2 regions of the Streptomyces sp. NPDC006309 genome follow, and region 2 is predicted to be linked to the other one. Evidence: riboswitches for the same ligand, from Rfam matches in the RefSeq annotation. Region 2 holds a riboswitch; the other holds the start of a gene.

What was found. Region 2 has a riboswitch for cyclic di-AMP ahead of ABZ117_RS25860 (C40 family peptidase). Riboswitches for the same ligand answer to the same signal wherever they lie in the genome.
Positions count from the first base shown of each region.
Region 1: it holds a riboswitch for cyclic di-AMP, as region 2 does, so the genes downstream of both, ABZ117_RS04625 (M23 family metallopeptidase) here and ABZ117_RS25860 (C40 family peptidase) in region 2, are expected to answer to the same signal.

Region 1 is NZ_JBEXRO010000002.1:481,561-486,464, forward strand. It holds gene ABZ117_RS04610 (GNAT family N-acetyltransferase) at 1-12, opposite strand, end outside; gene ABZ117_RS04615 (HPr family phosphocarrier protein) at 189-470, shown strand; gene ABZ117_RS04620 (GntR family transcriptional regulator) at 694-1,380, opposite strand; gene ABZ117_RS04625 (M23 family metallopeptidase) at 1,596-2,351, opposite strand; cyclic di-AMP (ydaO/yuaA leader) riboswitch at 2,364-2,524, opposite strand; gene ABZ117_RS04630 (pitrilysin family protein) at 2,757-4,145, opposite strand; gene ABZ117_RS04635 (pitrilysin family protein) at 4,142-4,904, opposite strand, start outside.
Region 2 is NZ_JBEXRO010000022.1:119,428-124,331, forward strand. It holds gene ABZ117_RS25840 (8-amino-7-oxononanoate synthase) at 1-842, shown strand, start outside; gene ABZ117_RS25845 (DUF397 domain-containing protein) at 901-1,122, opposite strand; gene ABZ117_RS25850 (helix-turn-helix transcriptional regulator) at 1,132-1,992, opposite strand; gene ABZ117_RS25855 (ATP-binding protein) at 2,207-2,665, shown strand; gene ABZ117_RS25860 (C40 family peptidase) at 2,853-3,326, opposite strand; cyclic di-AMP (ydaO/yuaA leader) riboswitch at 3,329-3,466, opposite strand; gene ABZ117_RS25865 (hypothetical protein) at 3,902-4,207, opposite strand; gene ABZ117_RS25870 (ATP-dependent Clp protease proteolytic subunit) at 4,216-4,851, opposite strand.

The DNA.
Region 1 (4,904 bases), on a different contig from region 2:
CGGGGTCTGCATGGGCCCCAGAGTACGGCTCGCGTACGACAACGTCGCGAGGCAGTCTGTGGAGGACGACACGCCGGACCGAGGCCGCGGTCCGACGGCACACGGAGGGGACGAAGGTCCGCTCCGGGCACGCTTCACGATATGGGAAACTGGTCTAGACAACCCTGAGTACTGAAGGGCAGCATCACATGGCTGAGCGCCGCGTCAACGTCGGCTGGGCCGAGGGCCTCCACGCCCGCCCCGCTTCCATCTTCGTCCGAGCCGCCACGGCCACAGGCGTCCCGGTGACGATCGCCAAGGCCGGGGGCGACCCCGTCAACGCGGCCTCCATGCTGGGCGTCCTGGGCCTGGGCGCCCAGGGTGGCGAGGAGATCGTCCTCGCCTCGGACGCCGAGGGCGCGGACGCCGCCCTCGACCGTCTGGCCAAGCTGGTCTCCGAGGGTCTCGAGGAGCTCCCGGAGACCGTCTGAGCCTTACCGCGCAGAGCGCCGGAGCCGCGTTCGCCCCCCGGGGCGGCGCGGCTCCGGCGTTTCCGCGCACGCTCCGCACGGTATTGCGCCGGTTCACGGCCGGCTCGCGCCGGAACTTCCTCGCGAATTCACAGGGAACGGAATTCAGGCAGGGGAAAACATCCGGCCGACAAGCGGGAGACATTCGCCCGACAATTCCCCTCCTTTGTATACGGCGTCCGTGTTAATTCCGCGGGCCCGTCGTGTTTACGGCCCGTTGCGAAGTCCTCACACGCCCCGGGGCACCGGGGAAACGCAGCCGGTGGCCGCTGGTGGCGCGCTCGGTGTGCAGCGCGGTGAGCGCCCGCGCGCGCTCCCCGTCCCCCCGCGCCACCGCGTCCACGATCGCCCCGTGCTCCGCCCACGACTCCACCGGGGCGAGCGGCGTAGCCACCGCGTACATCCAGGCGATCTTGTGCCGCAGCTGGGTGAGCACCGAGGTCAGCGAGGGGCTGCCGGAGGCCTGGGCGAGCGTCTCGTGGAACCAGCCGCCCAGCGCGCGCAGATCCTCGCCGCCACCCCTCCTGGCCCGCTCCTGGCCCAGCCGGACCAGTCCGCGCAGCACCTTCAGATGGGCCTCGGTGCGCCGCTGCGCGGCCCGGGCGGCCCCCAGCGGCTCCAGCAGCAGCCGCATCTCCAGCAGGTCGGCGGCCTCCTGCTCGGTCGGTTCGGCCACGCACGCGCCCGCGTGCCGGCGTGTCACCACGAAACCCTCCGCCTCCAGGGTGCGCAGGGCCTCGCGGACGGGGACACGCGAGACGCCGTAGCGGCGGGCCAGGACTTCCTCGGTGAGGCGGCTGCCGCGTTCGTGGACACCGGCGACGATGTCGTCCCGGACAGCGGTGCACACCGAGTGCGCCGGAATACGCATGACCGACCTCCGCCTTAATACCCGTGAAACGCCGACGATGGACGCGTGTTCCCGTGACTCTATTCCAATGGACCTGAATTTCCGACGGCCGGGCGTCATCCATGGATATATTTTGGTCAGCGGGTCCGGCGGGCACCGGAAGGAAACGACGGAAAAAGGAGAAAGCCCCGGCTCGGTGAGCCGGGGCTTGGCAGGCCGTGCGGGTGTCCGTCCGGTCAGACGTTCACGCCGTGCTTGCGGAGGTAGGCGACGGGGTCGATGTCCGAGCCGTAGTCGGGCGTCGTACGGGCCTCGAAGTGCAGGTGCGGGCCGGTGACGTTGCCGGTCGCGCCCGACACGCCGATCTGCTGCCCCGGGACGACCTTCTGGCCCACCGTGACACCGATGGACGACAGGTGGCCGTACTGGGTGTACATGCCGTCGGCCATCCGGAGCACGATCTGGTTGCCGTACGCGCCGCCCCAGCCCGTGGAGACGACCGTGCCGGAACCCACCGCGTGGACGGAGGTGCCGCTGGCCGCGTGGAAGTCGATGCCGGTGTGCGAACCGGAGGACCACAGGGAGCTGCTGGCCTGGTAGGCCGTGGAGACGTACGAGTGCGCGATCGGGATGACGAAGGCGTTCAGCCGCTTGCGCTCGGCCTCGCGGGCGGCGCGGACCCGCGCCTCGCGGACCTCCTGGGCCCTCTTGGCGGCCGCCTTCTCCGCGGCCGCCTCGGCCGCCTTCTGCTCGGCGGCCTGCTGCTGGGCGGCGGCCTGCGCGTCGATCTGCTCGGCGACGTCGTCGTTCACGGTGAGGACCGGGGTGAGGCCGGTCTCCTCCACGGAGCTGTCCGCGGCGAGCGCCGGGGACGCGGCGAGGGTGCCGATGACGCCGGTGGTGGTGAGGGCCGCGACACCCGCCGCCTGAGCGGTGGTGCGCTTGACCCGGCCGGGCTTGCGGTGCTTCCCGGTGGCGCACATGAACGCCATGAAGTGGCTGGTCCTTTCCTTCCCTCTCGCCTACCGGGTTAGCTGACGGGTTCGGAGCAGGAAGGTCTCCTACGGGCCCCCTCGCTCACGCGCGGGCGCCCGATTCACCCCAGGGACGATGGGTCCCCGGCTCCCCTGGCTCGCGCCGTACGGGGACTCGGCGATGACTGTCCGCTGCCGCGGGTGCGGCGCACTGCCTGACGAACAGCCCGGATGACGGTACGGCGGCCCGCTCCCCCTCCTCAAACAGATCCGGGTTTTTGTAGCGCATCCCACAGGGCAGACAGGCAACCTCCGCCCCAAAACGGGCATCTGAGTGAACGAGTGGAACGGCAGGGGCCCTGACGACCCGTAGGTCGGCAGGGCCCCACGCGCGCGCGTACGCCTTCGCGTCCGCCGGTGCGTCTACTCCGCGGCGACGACGGTGACTTCGCCGATGCCGAGTGCCTCGACCGGCTCCTTGATCCGGGACGCGTCACCGACGAGGACCGTCACCAGGCGGTCCACCGGGAAGGCGTTCACGACGGCAGCGGTGGCCTCCACCGTGCCCGTGGCGGCCAGCCGCTGATACAGCGTCGCCTGGAAGTCGTCGGGCAGGTGCTGCTCGACCTGGTCGGCCAGCGTGCTCGCGACGGCCGCCGCGGTCTCGTACTTCAGCGGCGCCACGCCGACGAGGTTCTGCACGGCGACGTCCCGCTCCGCGTCGGTCAGGCCCTCCGCCGCGAGCGTGCGCAGCACCTTCCACAGGTCGTCCAGCGCGGGGCCGGTGTTCGGCGTGTCCACCGAGCCGCTGATGGCGAGCATCGCCGCGCCCGTGCCGTCCGGCGCCGAGCGCAGGACCTGACCGAAGGCGCGCACGCCGTAGGTGTAGCCCTTCTCCTCGCGCAGGACGCGGTCCAGGCGGGAGGTGAGGGTGCCGCCGAGGCAGTACGTGCCGAGCACCTGGGCGGGCCAGACCCGGTCGTGCCGGTCGGCCCCCACGCGGCCGATGAGCAGTTGCGTCTGGACGGCACCGGGCCGGTCCACGACGATCACGCGCCCGGTGTCGTCGGCGGTCACCGGCGGCACGGGCCGGGGCTCGCCAGGGGTGCCGGTCCAGGCGCCCAGGGTGTCGGCGAGCAGCGCGTCCAGGTCGGCGCCGGTCAGGTCGCCGACGACGACCACGGTGGCCGTGGCGGGCCGCACATGGCGGTCGTAGAAGGCGCGTACGGCCGCCGCGTCGATCTTCGCGACCGTCTCCTCGGTGCCCTGGCGCGGGCGGGACATGCGCGAGTCCGCCGGGAACAGCTCCCTGGAGAGTTCCTTGGCGGCCCGGCGAGCCGGGCTGGCCAGCTCGTGCGGGATCTCGTCCAGGCGGTTGCGGACCAGCCGCTCGACCTCGCTCTCGGCGAAGGCGGGCGCGCGCAGGGCGTCGGCGAGCAGGCCGAGGCCCCTGGCCAGCCGGGAGGCCGGGACCTCCAGGCCGAGCCGGACGCCGGGGTGGTCGGCGTGCGCGTCGAGCGTGGCGCCCGCGCGCTCCAGCTCGGCGGCGAACTCCTCGGCCGAGTGCCGGTCGGTGCCCTCCGAGAAGGCCCGCGCCATGATCGTGGCGACGCCGTCCAGACCGGCGGGCTCGGCGTCCAGCGGCGCGTCCAGCAGCACCTCCACGGCGACGACCTGCTGGCCGGGGCGGTGACAGCGCAGCACGGTCAGGCCGTTGCCGAGGGTGCCGCGCTCGGGGGCCGGGAACGCCCAGGGCCTGGCCTCACCGGGCTGGGGCTGGGGGTGGAACTCCATGGTGGCGAGCTCGGTCACTTGGCCGTCTCCTCGTTCTCGGTCTCGTCGCGGCCCGCCTCTACGGTCGCTTCCTGCTCCGGGTCCCCGGGGACCTCGGTGTCCTCGACGGCCTCCGGGGACTTCGGCTCGTAGACGAGGACCGCGCGGTTGTCGGGGCGCAGACGAGCCGCGGCGACCTCCCGCACCTCCTCGGGGGTCACCTCCAGGACGCGCCGCACCGCGGTGAGGGCGAGCTGCGGGTCGCCGAACAGGACGGCGAAGCGGCACAGTTCGTCGGCGCGGCCCGCGACCGTGCCGAGCCGGTCCAGCCACTCGCGCTCCAGCTGGGCCTGGGCGCGCTCCATCTCCTCGGGCGTGGGGCCCTCCGCGGCGAACCGGGCCAGCTCCTCGTCGATGGCGGCCTCGATGACCGGCACCTCGACGTCACCGGACGTCTTCACGTCCAGCCAGCCCATCGAGGGCGCGCCGGCCAGGCGCAGCAGGCCGAAGCCGGCCGCGACGGCCGTACGGTCGCGGCGCACCAGCCGGTTGTACAGCCGGGAGGACTCGCCGCCGCCGAGGACGGTCAGCGCGAGGTCGGCGGCGTCGCACGCGCGCGTGCCGTCGTGCGGCAGCCGGTAGGCGGCCATCAGGGCACGCGCCGGGACCTCCTCCACGAGGACCTCGCGCAGCTGCTCACCGATGACGTCCGGCAGGGAACCGTCGCGGGGCTCGGGCTTGCCGTCGTGGGCGGCGATGGAACCGAAGTACTTCTCGACCCAGGCGAGGGTCTGCTCG
Region 2 (4,904 bases):
CCTCCGGCTACGCCGCGAACCTGGCCGCGGTCACCGCCCTCGGCCCGCACGGCTCGCTCATCGTCTCCGACGCGGGCAACCACGCCTCCCTCATCGACGGCTGCCGGCTGGCGCGGGGCGGCACGCAGGTCGTCGGGCACGCCGACCCGGAGGCCGTGCGCAAGGCGCTCGGCACGCACGGGGGCGCGGCGATCGTCGTCTCCGACACGGTGTTCTCGGTCGACGGGGACCGGGCGCCGCTGGCCGCGCTGGCCGCCGCGTGCCGGGAGTACGGCGCCGGGCTGGTCGTGGACGACGCCCACGGGCTCGGCGTGCTGGGCGACGGCGGCCGGGGCGCGCCGTACGCGGCCGGCCTCGCGGGAGCCGATGACGTGGTCGCCACGGCGACCCTGTCCAAGTCGCTGGGCAGCCAGGGTGGTGTGGTGCTCGGCCCGGCCCGGGTGATCGACCACCTGGTCAACGCGGCCCGCACGTTCATCTTCGACACGGGCCTGGCGCCGGCGGCGGCCGGTGCCGCGCTGGCCGCGCTGCGGCTGCTGGAGCGCGAGCCGGGACGGGCGGCGCGCGCCCGTGAGGTGGCCGCGGAACTGCATGCACGGCTGACCGCCGCGGGTCTGGAGGCGGTGCGTCCGGACGCCGCGGTGGTCTCCGTGCGGGCTCCGTCCCCGGAGCAGGCGGTGCGCTGGGCGGCCGACTGCCGTACGGCGGGCCTGTCCGTGGGCTGTTTCCGTCCTCCCTCCGTGCCCGACGGCATCTCACGGCTGAGGCTGACCGCCCGCGCGGACCTGTCCGGGGCCGAGATCGAACACGCTGTACGCGTCATCGGCGAGACGCGACCATGAGTCGGCGTGACACGGCCGTGTGTCACCGGATGACGATGAAAGAAATGACCGGTTCTGATCAGAGCGCGGTGATGAATTCGGACCAGCTGCCGGCGGAGAAGAGCAGCGCCGGTCCGGCCGGGGTCTTGGAGTCACGCACGGCGAGCAGCCCGGCTCCGGGGCCGGAGCGCGGCCGGGCCGTCTCCACGCAGTTGTTGGCGCCCGTGCTGTAACTGCTGCGCAGCCAGCGCGCGTCGGGCAGGTCGGTACTGGCAGGGATGTTCCGAGGCGGTGCGGGCATGGTGCCTCCTTACGCGCCGTCACCTATTGCGGCGATGTAGTCCAACGAGTCCTCGGGGGAAAGGGCGTGGAACTGAAGGGTCTGGAAGGCCTCGGTGTAGGCCACCAGGTCTTCTTTCCGTTCCAGGTAGAGGCTACTCGTCAACTGGTCGAGAACGACTACATCCAGATCGGAAGTGCTCGGAAATGAGAAGATAACGAAAGGCCCGGTGAGGCCGATATGCGCCCCGGCACTGAAGGGCAGGATCTGGAGCCGTACCTGGGGCAGCGAGGCGGCCTCCATCAGCCGCTCCAGCTGACGGGACATCACCGCGCGACCGCCGACCTCCCGGCGCAGCACCGCCTCGTCCAGTACGGCGCTCAGCGCCGGCGGCGGGTCCGCGCGTAACACGTCCTGCCTGGCCAGACGCACCTCCACCAGGGTGTCCAGCCGGTCCTCGTCCAGGTCCTTGACGGCCGCCCGGGTCACCGCGCGGGCGTACTCGGCCGTCTGGAGCAGGCCCGGCACGACCGTGGTCTCCAGGGTGCGCATGGCGCTCGCCTGCGACTCCAGGCTGATGAAATCGCGGTAGGTGGGCGGGAGTTCCCCGCGGTAGGCGTGCCACCAGCGGTTCCGGCCGCCCGCGTCCTGCGACCCCGCCAGCATCAGCAGCAACTCGCGCAGGTGTCCGTCGTGGACGCCGTAGGCGTCCAGCAGTAACCGCAGATCGGCCGGTTTCACACCACTGGCCCCGGTCTCGATCCGGCTCACTTTCGACTGGTGCCAGCCGACGAGCCGGGCCGCCTCACCGCTGGTGAATCCGGCGCCGGTACGCAGCCTGCGCAGTTCGGCGCCCAGTTTGCGACGGCGCACTGCCGGACCGTTCTGCATGGGCTCCTCCTTACTCCTTCCGGGCCGCCCACATACGGTTTCGCAGCGCAGGGTTCACCGCTTCGAGCGACAGATATATGCATATCCCGGTGGATCGCTCCCCCTGACCGACCCGTTGATGGCAGTCTGGCGAACAAGCACCAGTTCCGGGACCGTACTCGAAGCATTCGCTGTATGTCGGACCGCGGTCCCGCGGGAAAGGGACGACGTCGCCATGGCAGACCATCTGGAAGCATCCGTCACTCTGCCGAGCGATCCCGCCTCGGTCTCCGCCGCCCGCTCCTACGTCGTGGGCACCCTCGTGGAGTGGGGTCTGCCCTCGGACACCGAAACGGCCGACACCGTGCGGCTGATCGTCTCGGAGCTGGCCACCAACGCCGTGCAGCACACCCTCGGCCAGTCACCCACCTTCACGGTCGACATCGCACTGGACCGTGACGAACACCTGCGCATCGGTGTCACGGACAGTCATCCCCGCTTCCCGAAGAGACTGCCCGCCGCCGTGCAGCAGGACAACGGCCGCGGCATGGTCATCATCCGCTGGCTCACCGCGGAGCACGGCGGCAGGCTCCGCGTCCGCCCCACCCGTGAGGGCGGCAAGACGGTCTGTATCGAACTCCCCTGGACGCTGCCGGCCGCCCCGTTACCGGCAGGCGGGCCGCAGGAGCCCTGAGCGGCATGGCCGCCCGGCCGGCTCCGCCGCGGGACGTGTCGGCCCCGGGCCGCCCGTGGTGACGGGCGGCCCGGGGCGGCGCTACGGCGCTCGGAGCGGGCCCAACGCTCGGAGCGGGCCCGGCGCCCGGAGCCGGCCGTTCACCGTGGCGGGGGCCGGGGCCGGGCGCTCTCGCTCCGCGGCCGGGTCAGCTGACCCGGCCGTACCAGACGCTCCTGGTCCAGATCTTCTGAAGCCTCACCACGTCACCGGTCCTCGGGGCGTGCCAGATCTTTCCGTGGCCCGCGTAGATGCCGACGTGGTACACGCTGGAACCCGAGTGGAAGAACACCAGGTCACCCGCCTTGCGGCTGCGGGCGGAGATGTGGTGGGTCTTGTTGTACTGCTGCGCTGCGGTGCGCGGCAGCTTCTTGCCCACCTTCTTGAAGGAGTAGAAAGTCAGCCCCGAGCAGTCGAACCTGCGCGGACCTGTGGCGCCCCACTTGTACGGCGCACCCTTCTTGGAGGCCGCGACCTTGAGTGCCTTCGTCGCCATCGTGGCGGCGGACGCGTCGGTGGCGAGGCCGGGCACGGCGATCGAGCCGCCCACGGCGGCGAGGGTGAGGGCCGAGGCGGTGCCGGCCCTGGCCATCAGTGACGGGACACGATTGAGCGCAGTCATGCGCAACCCTTCGTCAGCCGCCTGTGAAGGATGACCTGTCGGATTCGGGCTGGCGAAGTTGCCCGGCCGTGTCGCCACGGCTTCACCCCAAGGGCGGCTCGGAACCCCGCCCGTCCGCGTCGAGCAGACGAACATGTGTTCCGGCGACCCGTCTTGCCTGGGTCCTCCACTCCTGCCGATCCACTCCTGTCGACCGGTCATCCGGGCGGCGGCAGGACTCGGCGTCCGCCCGGATCGCCCCGCCGCGGTGGCGGGGTCTTGTCGTCAGTCAGGGATCTTGACCTACAACTGTCGGAAAATCCCAACGGAATCGGGGCTTTGTGGTGTTACTCACCACTCACCCGTTCGGGTGGACATCGCTGTGTTCGAGTCATCGTCAGGACCCGTGCGTAGCCCCCGACCTGGGGCTAAACGCTCTCCGCCGCACACCCGACCCACATGCCGCACAAGTCGGGAAGCCCGAAAATCATTCCGGATGTCCACCGGACGGGCGTACCTCGTTCGGACCGTTTCGAGCCCGGCGCGAACGGAAAGCGTCGACACGGGGACTTCGGACGGCCGGCCGGGTGTCCGCCTCAGCCGACGGCATCGGGCGGGAGCGCGACGCGAGCGGTACGGCGCTCACCGTCCAGCACGCGCAAGGCCCGTGCCAGCGTGTCCCCGTGCAGCTCCGTCTCGCCCCGCTCGTGCATCACCTCGAGCGCGTCCCGGAGCTCTGCCGCCTTGCGCACCAGGGCCTGGGCCGCGCGCAGCCCGCGGTACGTGTCTCCGTGCCGGGCCGGATTGACGCGGCCCAGCAGGTCGGCCGCCTCCAGGTAACGGTCGATCAGGTCGCCCTCGGCGCGGGTCAGCGCGGGCAGCGGCGGCAGCTCCGGCGGCATCGGGGGGCTCACCTCGCGTCCGGTGCGCCGGGCGCGTTCCGGCGGCTGGGCACGATGTGATCCACCAGGCCGTAGGCGAGGGCCCCGGGGGCGTCCAGGAACAGGTCCCGCGCCAGATCCTCGTGCACCTGCCCGGCCGTGCGCCCCGTGTGCCGGACGAGCATCTCCGCCAGCAGTGCGCGGACCCGGGCCAGCTCCTCGGCCTCGATGAGGAGATCGCTGGGCCGGCCGCGCACCGGCTCGGGCAGTCCGGGCTGTTCGATCAGCATGCGCGCGCCGGGCAGTGCGGACCGCTTGCCCGGGGCGCCGGCCGCGAGCAGCACCGCGGCGGTGGAGGAGGCCTGTCCCAGGCAGTACGTCGCCACGTCGCAGCTGATGTAGCGCATGGTGTCGTAGATCGTGGTCATGGCGTGGAAGGGGCCGCCCGGCGAGTTGATGTACAGCGTGATGTCCCGGTCAGGGGCCGCGTGTTCGAGGTACATGAGCTGGGCCGTCACGTCGCTCGCGGCGGTGTCGTCGACCGGGGTGCCGAGGAGGACGATCCGGGACTCGAAGAGCTTGCCGTACGGGTCGAGGGTGCGGGCGCCGCTGCCCGTGCGCTCGGTGAACTCGGGCAGGACCTGGCGGGCGAACGGTCGGGACATGGGCACACCCCTCTCACGCGGACCGGCTCCGGTCCGCTCTCCGTAAAAAATGT